DNA from 3 places in the Sphingomonas sp. BK481 genome. Region 1 is predicted to be linked to each of the others. Evidence: riboswitches for the same ligand, from Rfam matches in the RefSeq annotation. Region 1 holds a riboswitch; each other region holds the start of a gene.
What was found. A riboswitch is a leader RNA that binds a small molecule or an ion and turns the genes downstream of it on or off. The one in region 1 is predicted to bind cobalamin.
Positions count from the first base shown of each region.

Region 2: another riboswitch for cobalamin. It lies ahead of FHY04_RS04770 (DUF1636 domain-containing protein); the one in region 1 lies ahead of cobW (cobalamin biosynthesis protein CobW).
Region 3: another riboswitch for cobalamin. It lies ahead of FHY04_RS04795 (TonB-dependent siderophore receptor); the one in region 1 lies ahead of cobW (cobalamin biosynthesis protein CobW).

Region 1 is NZ_JACIAP010000004.1:217,709-223,039, reverse strand. It holds gene FHY04_RS10130 (HoxN/HupN/NixA family nickel/cobalt transporter) at 4-993, shown strand; cobalamin riboswitch at 1,154-1,371, shown strand; gene cobW (cobalamin biosynthesis protein CobW) at 1,508-2,557, shown strand; gene cobN (cobaltochelatase subunit CobN) at 2,563-5,331, shown strand, end outside.
Region 2 is NZ_JACIAP010000002.1:178,862-184,192, reverse strand. It holds gene FHY04_RS04780 (iron ABC transporter permease) at 1-276, shown strand, start outside; gene FHY04_RS04775 (ABC transporter ATP-binding protein) at 270-1,055, shown strand; cobalamin riboswitch at 1,077-1,264, shown strand; gene FHY04_RS04770 (DUF1636 domain-containing protein) at 1,361-1,777, shown strand; gene cobT (nicotinate-nucleotide--dimethylbenzimidazole phosphoribosyltransferase) at 1,774-2,787, shown strand; gene FHY04_RS04760 (histidine phosphatase family protein) at 2,784-3,362, shown strand; gene cobS (adenosylcobinamide-GDP ribazoletransferase) at 3,359-4,075, shown strand; gene FHY04_RS04750 (cobyric acid synthase) at 4,043-5,331, opposite strand, start outside.
Region 3 is NZ_JACIAP010000002.1:187,487-192,817, forward strand. It holds gene FHY04_RS04795 (TonB-dependent siderophore receptor) at 1-896, opposite strand, end outside; cobalamin riboswitch at 1,078-1,311, opposite strand; gene FHY04_RS04800 (CoA ester lyase) at 1,370-2,194, opposite strand; gene FHY04_RS04805 (MaoC family dehydratase) at 2,191-2,643, opposite strand; gene FHY04_RS04810 (biotin carboxylase N-terminal domain-containing protein) at 2,643-4,478, opposite strand; gene FHY04_RS04815 (hypothetical protein) at 4,475-4,960, opposite strand; gene FHY04_RS04820 (carboxyl transferase domain-containing protein) at 4,965-5,331, opposite strand, start outside.

The DNA.
Region 1 (5,331 bases):
TGGATGTTCGCGATGCTGGTTGCGGCCAACATCGCCGCCTGGGGATGGGCGTTCGCGCTGTTCCAGGCGCAACCGCTGATGCTGGGTACCGCGATGCTCGCCTGGGGGCTGGGGCTGCGCCACGCGGTCGATGCGGATCATATCGCGGCGATCGACAATGTGACGCGCAAGCTGATGCAGGACGGGCAGCGGCCGATCGGGGTCGGCTTCTGGTTCGCGGTCGGCCATTCGGGGATCGTCCTGATCGCCGCGGTCGCGATCGCGCTGACCGCGAGTGCGCTGGCGCAGTTCGAGGCGTTCAAGCAGGCGGGCGGGGTGATCGCGACACTGATCTCCGCGCTGTTCCTGTTCACGATCGCGGCGATGAACCTGATCATCCTGCGATCGGTGTGGCGGACCTTCGGCCATGTCCGCGGCGGGGGGCGCTATGTCGAGGAGGATCTCGACCTGCTGCTCGGCAATCGCGGGCTGCTCGCGCGGCTGTTCCGGCCGATGTTCCGGCTGGTCACGCGCAGCTGGCACATGGCGCCGCTCGGGTTCCTGTTCGGGCTGGGGTTCGACACCGCGACCGAAGTCGCGATCCTCGGCCTGTCTGCAAGCCAGGCGGCGGACGGGCTGTCGATCGGCACGGTGCTGGTGCTGCCGGTGCTGTTCGCGACGGGCATGGCACTAGTCGACAGTGCCGACGGGGTGGTGATGCTCGGCGCGTATGAATGGGCGTTCGTGAAGCCGATCCGCAAGCTCTATTACAACATCACGATCACGCTGATCTCGGCGATCGTCGCGATCGCGATCGGCGGGATCGAGACGCTCGCGCTGCTGGCGTCGAAGCTCGGCCTGAGCGGGGGCGTGTGGGACGTTGCTTCGGCGCTGGGCGAGAATTTCAACGGGCTGGGCTTTGCGATCATCGCGCTGTTCGTGGCGTGCTGGGTGCTGAGTTTCGCGATCTACCGGTGGAAGCGGTTCGACGAGATCGAGGTGGTGCGGGGGTAACGAGCAGCGTCGTCATCCCCGGCTCGACCCGGCGCCCAGAGCCAATCACCGGATCATGCGTGGCCCTGGATCCTGACTTTCGTCAGAATGACGGAGGTCAGGTGCATTGGCACAGTCACGAAACTCCTCTAAACCCAACCCCGAGGTTTGGTTTTACCGAACCTCAACAGATCGCGCCGGTGCCCTTCGGGGCTTGAATGGGAATGCGGTGCGGGAGCTTTGCCTCCCAATGCCGCGGCTGTCCCTGCAACTGTAAGCGGTGAGCGAGACGCACAGGCCCCCGATGCGGGGGCAGCCACTGGGTCACGGGACCTGGGAAGGCGTGCATCGAGCTTCGACCCGCGAGCCAGGAGACCTGCCAGCGTCATGGTCGCTCTTGCCTTGATCCAGGGGATGGTCGCGGCACGGTACTCCGTCTGAGCGACGAACGCGTGCGGCCGTCAGGTCGTGCGCGCGTGTGGCTGCGGGCGTGCGTCCGTCCGTGGCTGTCGTTCCGACGCCCGGAGAGTATCGCATGACCGACCCCCAGCCGAGCCTGGCCAAGATTCCCGTCACCATCGTCACCGGGTTCCTCGGCGCGGGCAAGACCACGCTGATCAGCCACCTGATCCGGAATGCCGGTGGCCGGCGGCTCGCGGTGATCGTCAACGAATTCGGCACGCTCGGCATCGACGGCGACATATTGAAGGGCTGCGCGATCCCCGATTGCCCGGCCGAGAATGTCGTCGAGCTCGCCAATGGCTGCATCTGCTGCACCGTCGCGGACGATTTCATCCCGACCGTCGAGACTTTGCTCGCGCTCGACCCGCGGCCCGACCATATCCTGATCGAGACGTCGGGGCTCGCTTTGCCCAAGCCGTTGCTCAAGGCGTTCGACTGGCCCGCGATCCGGTCGCGGATCACGGTCGACGGGGTGATCGCGCTGGCCGATGCGGAAGCGGTCGCCGCGGGACGGTTCGCGCCCGATCTCGCCGCGATCGAGGCGCAGCGCAGCGCCGATCCGAGCGTCGATCACGAGACGCCGCTTGCCGAGGTGTTCGAGGACCAGCTCGCCTGTGCGGATCTGGTACTGCTGACCAAGGCGGATCTGGCGGGCGAGGCGGGGGTCACCGCGGCGCGCGCGGTGATCGCGGCGGAGTCCGCGCGCGTGCTGCCGGTGATCGCGCTGACCGACGGGGTGATCGATCCGCGCGTCGTGCTGGGGCTGAACGCGGCTGCGGAGGACGACATCGCGGCGCGGCCGTCGCATCATGATGGCGCTGACGATCACGAGCATGACGATTTCGACAGCATGATCGTCGAACTCGGCGAGATCGCGGACCCGGCGGCGCTCGCCGCGCGGATCGAGACGCTGGCGCGCGACGCGGACATCCTGCGCGTGAAGGGCTATGCCGCGGTGACGGGCAAGCCGATGCGGCTGCTGGTGCAGGCGGTCGGGGCGCGGGTGCGGACGCAATATGACCGGCCGTGGCGCGCCGACGAGGCGCGGCAGACGCGGCTGGTGGTGATCGCCGAGCATGACCGGATCGACCCTGCAAGGATCCGGGCCGCGCTTCAGGGCTGACGGCGATGCACGTCGTCTTCCGCGAAAGCCACGGGCTGGAGGAAAGCGCGGTCCCGCAGGACCTGGCGCAGAGCCCGGCGGATCTCGTCGTCCTGTCCTTTTCGGACGGGGATCTCGGCGCGTTCGCGGCCGGGTGGCGGCGTGCGGCGGCGAGTGGAAGCCCGCTGCCGTCGCTCCGGCTCGCCAACCTGTCCGCGCTCGCGCATCCGCTGTCGGTCGATACCTATGTCGAGCGGACGCTGAGCGGGAGCGGTGGGGCGAAGGGGATCGTGATCCGGCTGATCGGCGGGCGGTCCTACTGGTCCTATGGGTTGCAGCAGGTCGAGACGCTGGCGCGGGCGTGGGGGATCGCGCTGGCGGTGCTGCCGGCCGACGGGCGGATCGACGCGCGGCTCGATGCGGCGTCGACGGTGCCGGTGTCGACGCTGCGCCGGCTCGCCGCGCTGTGCGACGATGGCGGCGCGGTCGCGGCGCAGGCCGCGCTGGCGCAGATGGCGCTGGCGGCGGGGCTCTATGCCGGGCCGGTCGCGGGGGTGAAGACGGTCCCAGAGGTCGGCGGCTGGCAGCCGCGCGACGGGGTGACGTGCCCGGCGGCGTTCGCGATGACCGCGACGCGGCCGCGGATCCTGCTGATCTTCTACCGCTCCTACCTGACCGCTGCCGATCTCGACCCGGTCGAGGCGCTGCATGCCGGGCTGAGTGGGGCGGGGTTCGACGTCGTCGGGCTGTTCGCGCCGTCGTTGAAGGCGCCGGGCGTCGCGGGGTGGCTCAAGCGCTGGGTCGTCGCGCTCGCCCCGGCGGCGATCGTCAACGCGACCGCCTTTTCGGGCCGCGGCGTTGACGACACATCGCCGCTCGACGGAGCAGGTGTGCCGGTGTTCCAGGTCGCGCTGGCGACGTCGGACCGTGCCGCCTGGGCGGGATCGACGCGCGGGTTGTCCCCCGCCGACCTGGCGATGCACGTCGTCCTGCCCGAGGTCGACGGACGGCTGTTCGCAGGCGTCGCGAGTTTCAAGGAGGACGGCGTCCGCGACGACGCTCTCGGCTATGCTCGGCGCGAGCACCGGGCTGACCCCGAGCGGATCGCGGCGATCGTCGCGCGCGTCACCGCGTGGGTGCGGCTGGCGGAGCGGCCGGTCGCTGACCAGCGGCCCGCGGTCGTGCTGTCGACCTATCCGGGCAAGGACTATCAGATGGCGCATGCGGTCGGGCTCGACGCGCTGGCATCCGCCGAGGCGATCGTCGAGGACCTGGCGGCGGCGGGTTACGCGACCGGCGGCGCGGCGCCCGAAGCGCTGGCCGGGGCGCTGGCGACGGGGCGGATCGCGTGGCCGGTCGCGGCGTATCGTGCGGCACTTGGGGGCCTGCCGGCCGTGTTGCGCGATGCGCTCAAGGAAAGCTGGGGCGCGCCCGAGGACGATCCGGCCTGTATCGACGGCGCGTTCCAGTTCGCGGGCGTCGAGCGGGGGCGCGTGGTGATAGCGCTCCAGCCCGAACGCGGGCGCAGTGCGGCGCGGGTCGGGGAGTATCACGACCTGTCGCGCTGTCCCTGCCACGCCTATGTCGCCTTCTATCTGTGGCTGCACGCGCGCGGGACCGATGCGCTGATCCATGTCGGCGCGCACGGGACGCTCGAATGGCTGCCGGGCAAGGCGGTCGCGCTGTCGGGGGAATGCTGGCCCGAGGCGCTGACCGGGGCGATGCCGGTGCTCTATCCGTTCATCGTCAACGATCCGGGCGAGGCGGCGCAGGCACGGCGGCGGATCGGCGCGGTGACGATCGGCCACGTCCCGCCGCCGGCCGCGACGACGCGCAGCGGCGCGGGCCTGGGGCGGCTCGAATCTTTGCTCGACGAGTTTTCAACAGCCGACGGGCTCGACCCCGCGCGCCGCGACCGATTGCAGCGCGACATCGCCGACGAGGCGCGCGCGACCGGGCTGGCGGCGACGCTGCGGCTCGACGAGGCGGCGAGCCAGGCGGAGGCGATCACGCGGATCGACACGTTCGTGTGCGACGTGAAGGAGAGCCAGTTCGGCGACGGGCTGCACGTCTATGGTCGCGGCGAACAGGGCGAGGCCGAGCGCGACGGGCTGCTGAGCGCGTTGCGGGGCAGGCGGATCGCGGCGGGGCCGTCGGGGTCGCCGTGGCGCGGACGCAGCGACGTCCTGCCGACCGGGCGCAACCTGTATGCGACCGACGCGCGCGCGGTGCCGTCGCGCGCGGCGCATGCGCAGGGCGTGCGGCTGGCCGACGAACTGGTCCGCCGGCATCTGCAGGACGAGGGCGACTATCCGCGCGCGCTGGTCGTCGACCTGTGGGCGTCGGCGACGATGCGGACCGCAGGCGAGGAATTCGCGATGGCGCTCCACCTGCTCGGCGCGGAGCCGGTCTGGGATCATGCGTCGGACCGGGTCACGGGGGTCGAGATCCTGCCGCTGGCGAGGCTCGACCGGCCGCGGATCGACGTGACGCTGCGCGTGTCGGGGCTGTTCCGCGATGCGTTTCCCGCGCTCGGCCAGATGTTCGGGCAGGCGGTGCGCGCGCTGGCGCTACGCGACGAGCCCGGTGACTGGAACCCGTTCGTCGGCGCTGCCGTCGGTGCGCGGGTCTATGGGCCAGAACCGGGTCGCTACGGGCTCGGGCTGGGTGATGCGGGCGAGGCGTATGGCGAGGCGGCGCGGGCGGCGGCGGGTGCGGCGTGGCTGGCGGCGTCGAGCCATGCGCTGGACGGGGCGGGCGACGTCGGTGCGACGCGGTTCGATCCAGCGGGGATC
Region 2 (5,331 bases), on a different contig from region 1:
GGGGTGGCGATCGGGGTCGGCGGGGCGGTCGCGGTATCGGGCGCGATCGGGTTCATCGGCCTGATCGTCCCGCATCTCGTCCGGCCGATGACCGATCGTTCGCCATCGGCGATCCTGCTCCCCTCCGCACTGGGCGGGGCCGCATTGCTTACCTTTGCCGACGTGCTGGTCCGGGTGATCCCGACGTCGAACGAACTTAAGCTCGGGGTCGTCACCGCGTTTCTCGGCGTGCCGGTGTTCCTGGTTCACCTCATGCGCGAGCGCCGGCTGTGGTAACCCTCGCCGCGAACTGCCTAAGCGTCTCCCGCGCAGGGCGGGTCGTGGTCGACGACGTCACCTTCGCGGCAGAAGGCGGCGCGCTCATCGGGATCGTCGGCCCCAATGGGGCGGGCAAATCGACGCTGGTCCAGGCGTTGCTCGGGCTGGTTCCCGCTACGGGGGCGATCCTGCTCGACGGCGTTCCGCTGGCGGAACGCTCGCGACGTGAGATTGCGCAGACGGTCGCGTATCTGCCGCAGGGTCAAAGTCTTCATTGGCCGCTGAGCGTCGAGCGTCTCGTCGCGTTGGGCCGGTTGCCCCATCTCGCACCGTTGTCGCGCATTTCTCAGCAGGATCGTGATGCGATTGCCCGTGCGATGGCGGCGGCGGACGTGACCACGCTTGCGGCGCGTGTCGCGACCGAGATTTCGGGGGGCGAGCGGGCTCGGGTCCTGCTGGCACGGGCGCTCGCGGTGGAGGCGCCGGCGCTGATCGTCGACGAGCCGCTCGCGTCGCTCGATCCCGCGCATCAGATCGCAGTCATGGAGATCCTGCGGGCGCAGGCCGCGCGCGGCGTCCTGGTGATCGCCGTACTGCATGATCTGGGGCTGGCCGCACGCTATTGCGATCGCATCCTCGTGCTAGACGCGGGCCGGCTCGTCGCCGACGGCGCGCCTTCGGCAGTGCTGACGCCGGCTCGACTGCGTGAGACCTATGGCGTTAGGGCGTGGTTCGGATCGATCGAGGGCGTACCGGTCGTGGTACCGCTGACGCGTGACAGCGCGCAGGGCGATTGACCCGGGCCGCTCGCCCGGCCTATCCCTCCGACCGCGACAGGTTCCCCGGCGACGGGGATGAAAAGGGAACGGGAGAACCCCGGCTGCCCCTGCAACTGTAAGCGGCGAGCCATCGTGCCATCATGCCATTGGGATCCCGGTCCCGAGAAGGCGGCGCGAAGGGCTGTGACCCGTGAGCCAGGAGACCTGCCTGTCGCAGTCGTCTTTCGTCCGGCCAGGGTGCGCCGAGCGGACGGGGGTAAACCCGCGCGACGACATAACCAGCCTGCGGCCTGTGCCGCGGGCGCGTATGTCATGGGGTTTCAATGCCGAATCTACTGGTTCCCGCCGAAGACGGTGCGGCCGTCGTCGCCTGCAGCACCTGCCGCGCGTCCACCGATGCGAAGGACGATGCCGAGGGCATGCGCGGCGGTGCGAGACTCGTCGCGGCGTTGCAGACGGTCCAGGCGAGTGATCCGCGCTATGCCGGGATTGCGGTCCAGGCGATGCCGTGCCTGTTCGCCTGTCAGGATTTCTGCACCATCCATGTCCGCGGGCCCGCGAAGATCGGCTATGTTCTGGGGCGCTTTACCCCGGATGAGGAGGCTGCGCGCGCGATCCTCGATTATGCCGTGCTGCATGCGGAGAGTGCGGAGGGGCAGGTGCCGTTTCGGCAGTGGCCTGCGGGGATCAAGGGGCATTTCATCACCCGGACGCCCCCCGCGGGCTATGTCGCGCAGTGACGCTGTTCCCCACGGTCGCAGCGTTCGACGCGGCGCTGGAGGCCCTTCCTGAGGCAGACGAAGCCGCGCGGGCTGCGGCATCGCTGCGGCAGGGGCAATTGACCAAGCCGCCAGGATCGCTCGGCCGACTTGAAGACCTCGCGGTCTTCATGGCGGGCTGGCAGGGGCGCGAGCGGCCGCGGTTCGAGCGTGCGCGAGCGGCGATTTTCGCCGGAAATCACGGCGTTGCGGTGCACGGGGTCAGCGCCTTCCCGATTTCCGTAACCGCACAGATGGTCGAGAATTTCCGCCACGCGGGCGCGGCGATCAATGCGCTGGCGGATGCCGTCGGGCTCGAACTCGTCATCGCTGACATCGATCTGGAAACCCCCACGGCGGATTTCACGACGGGGCCGGCGATGGACGAAGCCGCGTGTCTCGCCGCACTCAACATCGGTGCCGACGTCGTCGTGCCGGGACTCGACATACTCGTCGTGGGTGAGATGGGGATCGGGAATTCTACGTCGGCCGCAGCACTGTGTCTGCGTAGTTACGGCGGAACCGCCGCGGACTGGGTTGGGCCGGGGACGGGGGTTGATGTGGCGGGAATCGCGCGGAAAATTGCGGTCGTCGAGGCGGGGATTGTGCGTCATGCTGATTCCCCGCGTACGCCTTTCGAGACATTGCGGCGGGTGGGGGGGCGTGAAATCGTCGCGATCGCTGGCGCGGTGGTGGCGGCGCGGCTGGCCGGGGTGCCGGTGGTGCTCGACGGATATATTTCGTCGGCGGCGATCGCACCGATCGCGGCGGCGTATCCTGGCATTACAGCGCACTGCATTGCCGGGCATTGTTCGGCCGAGCCGGGGCATGAGCGATTGCTTCAAGCGCTGAAACTCGAGCCTTTACTGAGACTTGGGATGCGGCTGGGGGAGGGAAGCGGGGCGGCGGTTGCGGTGGGAGTGATCCGGTCGGCGTTGGCGGCGCATGATGGGATGGCGACGTTTGCCGAGGCGGGGGTGTCGGTGGCGTGAGTGGGGCGTTCCTGCTCCACCTGTTGCGGCATGGTGCGCCTGAACTGACCGGGCGGATGCTGGGGCGGACCGATAGTCCGGTCACGGCGGAGGGGATGGCGGCCTGTTTGGCGAGGGCAAAGTCACTGCATTTCAACACGCTAGTCTCTTCTGATCTCATGCGATCGCAGGCTATTGCGGATGCGATCGGGCGGGAGCGGGGGCTCGCTCCGACGACCGATGCGCGGTGGCGGGAGCTGGATTTTGGGGATTGGGACGGGCTGGCTGCGGCGGAGATCGACTCTGCGGCGTTGCAGCGGTTCTGGGACGATCCGGATGGCGCACCGCCACCGGGTGGGGAACGGTGGAGCGATCTTGTCGCAAGAACTACCGATGCGATAGAAGACCTTACCCCCGAAACCTCATTGATCGTGACACATGGCGGGGCGATCCGTGCGGCACTGAAATCACTGTGCGGGTTCGGGTTGCGGGAGCTCTGGGCATTCGATTTGCCCTATGCGGCGTTGATTACGCTACGGATCTGGCCGGACCGGACGGCGCAGATCGTGGGGCTGCAGACGGATCCGGTTTCTTGAAGCGGCTGATCGTCGCATTCGGCTTCCTGACGCGCGTGCCGATGCCGCAAGTTGCTGCAGACGCTGAGGATTTTGCATCCGCGATCCGGTGGTATCCGGTCGTCGGGGCGTGCATCGGGGTGGTCGTGGCGGCGGCGGGGTGGGTCGGCGCGCTGGTCGATCCGTGGACCGGCGCGCTCGCTGCGCTGGTAATTTGGGTAGCGATTACAGGCGCTTTGCACCTGGATGGGCTGGCAGATCTGGCGGACGGGCTGGGTGCCGCGCACGGCAATCGCGACAGGCTGCTAACGGTGATGGCGGATCCGCATATCGGTAGCTTCGGCGTTGTGATGACCACGCTGCAACTCATTGCAAAGCTTGTATTATTGCATGCAGTTTCGAGTCAGGGATGGGCGGTCGTGATCCTCGTCCCGATGCTCGCGCGGATCGGCCCGTTATGCTGGGCGCGGTGGGTGCCGCTGCTCCGCGAGGGCGGGCTGGGAGGGATGGTGGCAGGGAAGATCAGGGTGCACGATCTGGTCTTTTGGGGGTGCGTAACAGGGTGTTTAGGGGTGCCTGTGCATGCCGTTGCAGGGGCCCCTGCACTGATCGCGGTATTCGGCTGGTGGCTGGTCCGGCGGGTCGGCGGCGTATCGGGGGATTGCCACGGCGCGGGGATCGAATTCGTCGAGACCGGGATGCTAGTCGCGATTGCCATTGCCGGCCGCGTCTGACCCCGCGAGCTTCGACACTGCGATCAGCGCGTCGATATCAAGATGACGTTCGAGCGTTTCCGCAATCGCATCGAGCGCGGCGTCGATCGACGCGCCATGGTCGGGCCCGACCGCGTCGACCCCGAGCCGGCCGAGCCAGGCGCGGCGCTGATCCGCGAGGCCGAGCAGGCCGTGGACATAGCTGCCAGAGACGAGCCCGTCGGGACTGACCGCGCCGTCGCGGCGGCCATCGTCGCGGGTCGTGAGCGCGCGCGCGGTGTCGGGGCCGGTGGTTTCGCCGATATGGATTTCATAGCCGTCGAACCGTGCGCCGATCGCGGTGCCGGCGACGCGCTCGAGCGTCTTGGCGGGGGACAGGATCGTCGCCACGTCGAGCAGGCCGAGCCCGGGGGCGATACCGGCGGGACCCTCCAGCCCGTCCGGATCGGCGATGCTGCGGCCGAGCATCTGATAGCCGCCGCACAGCCCGAGCACCGGGCGGCCGCGACGGCGATGCGCGTGGATGTCGATGTCCCAGCCCTGCGCGCGGAGAAAGGCGAGGTCGGGGATCGTCGCCTTGGAGCCGGCGAGGATGATCATGTCGGCGTCGGGGATCGGTTCGCCGGGCGCGACCATGACCAACGTGACGCCGGGGTCGAGCCGCAGCGGATCGAGATCGTCGAAATTGGCGATGCGCGGGGTGATCGGACAGGCGATGACGACCTGGCCGTCCTGCCGGTCGTGACCGGTCCCGCGTTCGAGGATGACCGCGTCCTCGCTCGGCAGGCGGGCGGCCTCGGGCAGCCAGGGAATGACGCCATAGCCGCGCCAGCCCGACCGCGCCTCGATCGCGCGATAGCCGTCGTCGAACAGCGCGGGGTCGCCGCGAAACTTGTTGACGAGGAAGCCGTGGATCATCGCGGCGTCGGCGGGGTCGATCACCGCGCGCGTGCCGACGAGCGAGGCGATGACGCCGCCCCGGTCGATATCGCCGATCAGGATGACGGGGACGCCGGCGGCGCGCGCAAAGCCCATATTTGCGATGTCGGCGGCGCGCAGATTGATCTCGGCGGGGCTGCCCGCGCCCTCGACGACGACGATGTCCGCCTGCGCTTGGAGCCTGTGATAGCTGGCAAGCACGTCGTCCATCAGCCCCGCGCGCCCCTCACGCCAGCGGCTTGCGCGGAGGATGCCGCGGACCTTGCCGTGGACGACGAGCTGCGAACTGCGGTCGCCCTGGGGTTTGAGCAGGACGGGGTTCATGTCGGTGGTCGCAG
Region 3 (5,331 bases), on a different contig from region 1:
CAGCGGCCATCCGCCAGCGCGAGTTCGGCGCGAACCAGCCCGTAATAGGCCTCGACCGTGCTCCGCGCGCCGGGCGTATCGACGATCGTGCCGAACTGCGGGCCGCTCAACGCGGTGTCGTTGCTGTCGGCGTCGGTATAGCTGTAGCGCGCGACGCCCGTGACCTTCAGCGTGTCGATCGGCGACCAGCTGAGCTTGCCCGTCGCGCCGACGCTCTTCGCGCCGATGTCGCGCGATCCGCCCCGTGCGGTCGGCGTGCCGTCGGTGAGGTAGGTCGAGCTCGACAGCGCGTAATCCAGATTGCCCGATACGCCTGCGACCCGCGCGCCGCCCGAAAACGTGCCGAACGATCCCCCCTCGGCCCGCAGCGATACGCCCGGGGCTTCCGCGCCGCTGAGCGTGAGATACTGAATGACGCCGCCGATCGCGTCGGACCCGTACAGCGCCGATTGCTGGCCGCGCAGCACCTCGACCCGTGCCGCCTCGTCGGCAATCAGCGTGCCGAAGTCATATTCGCCCTGATAGGGATCGGACACTTCGATCCCGTCGATCAGCACGAGCACGTGATTGCCCTCCGATCCGCGGATCCGGACCTGCGTCGTCCCCCCGACCGCGCCGGTCCGGCTGACCGCCAGTCCGGGGACGTCGCGCAGCACGTCGGACACGATCCGGGTCTGCCGCTGGTCGAGCGTGGCGGCGTCGAGCACCGTCACCGACGCTCCGAGCTGATCGGCGGGAACCGCGTCCCCCGATCGCGATGCGGTGATCACCAGCTCGGCGGCGCCCGCTGCCGCCTCGCCCGTCGCCGCAGTAACCGGATCGGGCTCGGCCGCGGTCGGCGATGCAAAGGCCGTGGCGGTCGCGAGCGCCGCAAGCGAAACGAAAACTCTGGTCATGAAACGATACCCCCGGCGTCACGAGCGACCGGCCGGGGCCTGCCGTCCGATGCCACGGACAGCCGGCGCAACGCTTGGGGTGTACGCCGAACCGCACCCGCCACGCGCGCCGATGCGGCCCCCGCCGCATGGTTCGTCGCTCAGACGGAGTACCGTGCCGCGGTCATCCCCTGGACCATGGCAAGAGCGACCGAGCGCCGGCAGGTCTCCTGGCTCACGGGTCGACGCCCGGTACGCGACCTTCCCGAGCCCTGCGCTTACGCTCAGGCCTAGTGGTCGCCCCCCCATGATGAAGGGACATGCGCACCGCACTCACCGCTTACAGTTGCAGGGACAGCCGCGGCATGAGGAGGACCGCCTCCCGCACCGCATTCCCTTTGAAGCCCCGAGGGGCACCGACGCGATCTGCGACCCCGGCCTTCACCGGTTTCGCAGGGCGACGGTAGCGCAGAAAATTCCTGCCGCCAATGGGCCTAGAGTCGCGCGAGGATCGCCCGCGCCTGACGTAAGTGCGGCGCATCGATCATCCGCCCATCAAGCTGCAGCGCGCCCGCCTCGGGAGCCGCTGCAAACGCAGCGACGACGGCGTGCGCATGTGCAACGGTCGCCGCATCCGGCGTGAACGCGGCGTTGATCGTGGCGACTTGCGACGGATGAATCGCCATCATGCCGGTAAAGCCGTCACGGCTGCCGCGCGCGGCATAGGCTGCCAGCCCGTAAATGTCCGCGATTGCAGGATAGACCGTCTCGATCGCCGCGACGTCCGCCGCATGCGCGCCGAACAGCAGCAGCGATCGGACGAGCTTATAGGGTTCGGTATAGGACCCGTCGTCCTCACGACTGGTCGCCGCGCCGATCGCCGCGGGCAGGTCCTCTGCGCCCCAGGTCAGGCCACATAACCGGTCGTTGACCCGCGCATATTCGCCCAGTGTGAAGATCGCGGCGGGCACTTCGGTCGCGATTGGCAGGATCGGCGGACAGTCATCGCCATAAGCCTCGACCAGCGCGAGGACGGTCGCGGGTCCCGTCGCCTTGGGCAGCATGATCGCATCGGCGTCCCTCGCGGCAGCGAGATCGTCGTCCAGCCACCCGGAGTCGACGGGATTGATCCGCACCATCCGCACGACGTCGGTGTGGTCCTGCAACGTGGCCCGGACCGCCTCGCGGGCAACGGCCTTGCGGGACAGCGCGACCGAGTCCTCCAGATCGAGGATGATGGCATCCGCCCCGCTCGCCGCGGCCTTCGCAAAACGCTCGGGCCGGTCTGCGGGCACGAACAGCAGCGAGCGCAACCTCATGCCGGCGTCCGCAGCAGCAGTGCCGAGCGGAGGCACTGACAGACGATCTCGTCACGCTGGTTGATCAGCTGGTGCATGAATGTGACGATCCCGGCGTTCGGGCGTGACCGGCTGGGCTTAAGCTCGGCGACCTCGGTCTCGGCGCGCATCGTGTCGCCGATGAAGACGGGTTTCGGATGCACGAGCTTGTCGTAACCGAGATTGGCGACGAGCGTCCCGAGCGTCGTGTCGCTGACCGACAGGCCGACCATCAGCGCGAAGGTGAAGGTGCCGTTGACGAGGATCTGGCCGAATTCACTCGCCTTCGCCGCCTCCGCATCGAGGTGCAGCGGCTGCGGATTGTGCGTCATCGTCGAAAACAGGAGGTTGTCCGTCTCCGTGACGGTGCGGCGGATCTCATGGACGATCCGGTCGCCGACTGCCCATCGGTCGAAATAGCGGCCGGCCATCAGTCATCCTTCTCGATACGCGCGAGCACCATGCCATCGCTCACCTGCCCGCCTTCGATCGCGGTCAGTTCGGCAACCGTCCCGTCGAACGGCGCGACGAGCGAATGCTCCATCTTCATCGCCTCCAGCGTCACGAGCTTCTGCCCCTTTGCGACACGGTCCCCGGCCGCCACGTCGACCGCGATGATCCGTCCCGGCATCGGTGACAAGATAGCGCCGTCCGCTGCCGCCCCCATCGCCGCGCCAGACGCACGCCAAGGCCGCAACTGCCAGGTCTGCCCGGCATCGGAAACGAGGGTGGCATCGACCGGTGCATCGATGCCGCGACCGTCGAGATCGATCGTCACCGCGTCGTCGTCGAGCAGGAACCGCGCGGCCTTCAAAGGGGCCGCGTTGAGACGAAAACCCGCCATCGGCTCGGCGCGTACGAGCGTACGCGCGGCGTCGATCAGTGCTTCCTCGCTGGGCTGCGCCGGGGGCATCAGCGCCGCCCCCTCGCGCGCAATCAGCCCGGTATCTAGCGTTGCGGCGACGAAATCCGGGTGATCGAGTGCCTGGACGAGAAACCCCGCATTCGACCGGACCGGCCAGACGACCGCCTTGTCCAGCGCCTCCGCCAACGTCTCACGCGCGGCTTCACGCGTGTCGCCCCAGGCAATCACCTTGGCGATCATCGGGTCGTAATAGGGCGAGATGTCCGCCCCCTGTTCGACACCCGTATCGACCCGCGTCGCATCACCCAAATCGAACGCCTCGAGCCGCCCGATCGACGGCAGGAACCCCTTGGTGGGATCCTCCGCATAGAGCCGCGCCTCGATCGCCCAGCCGCGGATCGCAAGATCATGCTGCTGCAGCGGCAACGCCTCGCCGCTGGCAATCCGCAGCTGCCATTCGACCAGATCCTGTCCGGTGATTTCCTCGGTGACGGGATGCTCGACCTGCAACCGGGTGTTCATTTCCATGAACCAGATCCGATCGGCGCGCAGGCCTTCGCTCGCATCGGCGATGAACTCGATCGTACCCGCGCCAATATAGTTCACGGCCTGTGCCGCGCGCACCGCCGCCGCGCAGATCGCCGCGCGCGTCGCATCATCCATGCCGGGGGCCGGAGCCTCCTCGATCACCTTCTGATGCCGGCGCTGCAACGAACAGTCACGTTCGAACAAATGGACGACGTTGCCTTGCCGATCGCCGAACACCTGCACCTCGATATGCCGCGGCGACAGAATATATTTCTCGATCAGCACGTCGGTATTACCGAACGACGCGGAGGCTTCGCGCTGGCACGAAGCGAGCGCGTCGGCAAAGTCGGCGGACGCATCGACGCGGCGCATACCCTTGCCGCCGCCGCCCGCAACGGCCTTGATCAGGACGGGGTAGCCGATGGCATCCGCCTCGCGTTGGAGCCGATCGGGCGACTGGTCCTCCCCCAGATAGCCCGGTGTCACCGGAACGCCGGCCGCCATCATCCGCTGCTTCGCGGCATCCTTCAGCCCCATCGTGCGGATGCTGTCGGGATCGGGGCCTACCCACAGGATCCCTGCGTCGAGCACGGCCTGCGCGAAGTCCGCATTCTCGGACAGGAACCCGTACCCCGGATGAATTGCCTCAGCGCCGGTGGCGAGCGCGGCGGCGATGATCCGTTCTCCGACCAGATAGCTCTCGCGCGCCGGGCTCGCACCGATATGCACCGCCTCGTCAGCGTGCCGGACATGCAGCGCGCCCGCATCGGCATCGGAATAGACCGCGATCGTGCGGATTCCCAATGCCCGAGCTGTGCGTATAATGCGGCAGGCGATCTCGCCGCGGTTTGCGATAAGCAGTGATTCGATCATTGCGCGGGGCATCCAGTGGTCCGCTTGGACCAGGTGATGTTGAGGATCTTCCACCGGCCCGCGTCGCGCACCATGTCGAAATGGTCGGTCCCGCAATGCGCCACCCGGCCGTCGATGGTGAAGACATAGGGCGACCATACCATCGCGATATCGCCATCGATATCCACGGCGGGATCCGTCAGGCGTTCCGCATATCGCTCCGGCCCGGGCTTCAGACCGGCGGCGAAGTCGGACCAGGCGGTCCGGCGGATGATGCGCGTGCCGTCGGCCTTTTCTTCCACGGCCGTAGCCCCCCCCTCGGGGCGCACCTGTGGGAGCAGTGCCTGGCCATCGCGGGTGGCCAGCGCGGCCAACATCGCGTCGATCGGCACCATGACGCCGGCCTCCTCCGTCACCACGGCTGGCGGCAAGCCGGTGCCCTTGACGATCGGTTGGACCGGAGTGACCTGACCCGCGGCCAGCAGCAACGATAGCAGGATCATCGGCTTACATCCTGAACACACCGAACGCGGGGCGTTCGGCGATTGGAGCGTTGAGCGTCGCGGCGAGCGCGAGGCCGAGCACGTCACGGGTCTGCGCGGGATCGATGATCCCGTCGTCCCACAGGCGCGCGGTCGCGTACCAGGGATTCCCCTCGTCCTCATATTTCTGACGAACCGGCGCCTTGAACGCTTCGGCTTCCTCCGCCGTCCAGTCGTCCGCGTCGCGGTGAACGGTGGCGAGGACCGAGGCCGCCTGTTCGCCGCCCATCACGCTGATCCGGCTGTTCGGCCAGCTGAACAGGAAGCGCGGCGAATAGGCGCGTCCGCACATGCCGTAATTGCCGGCGCCGAAACTGCCGCCGATCAGCACC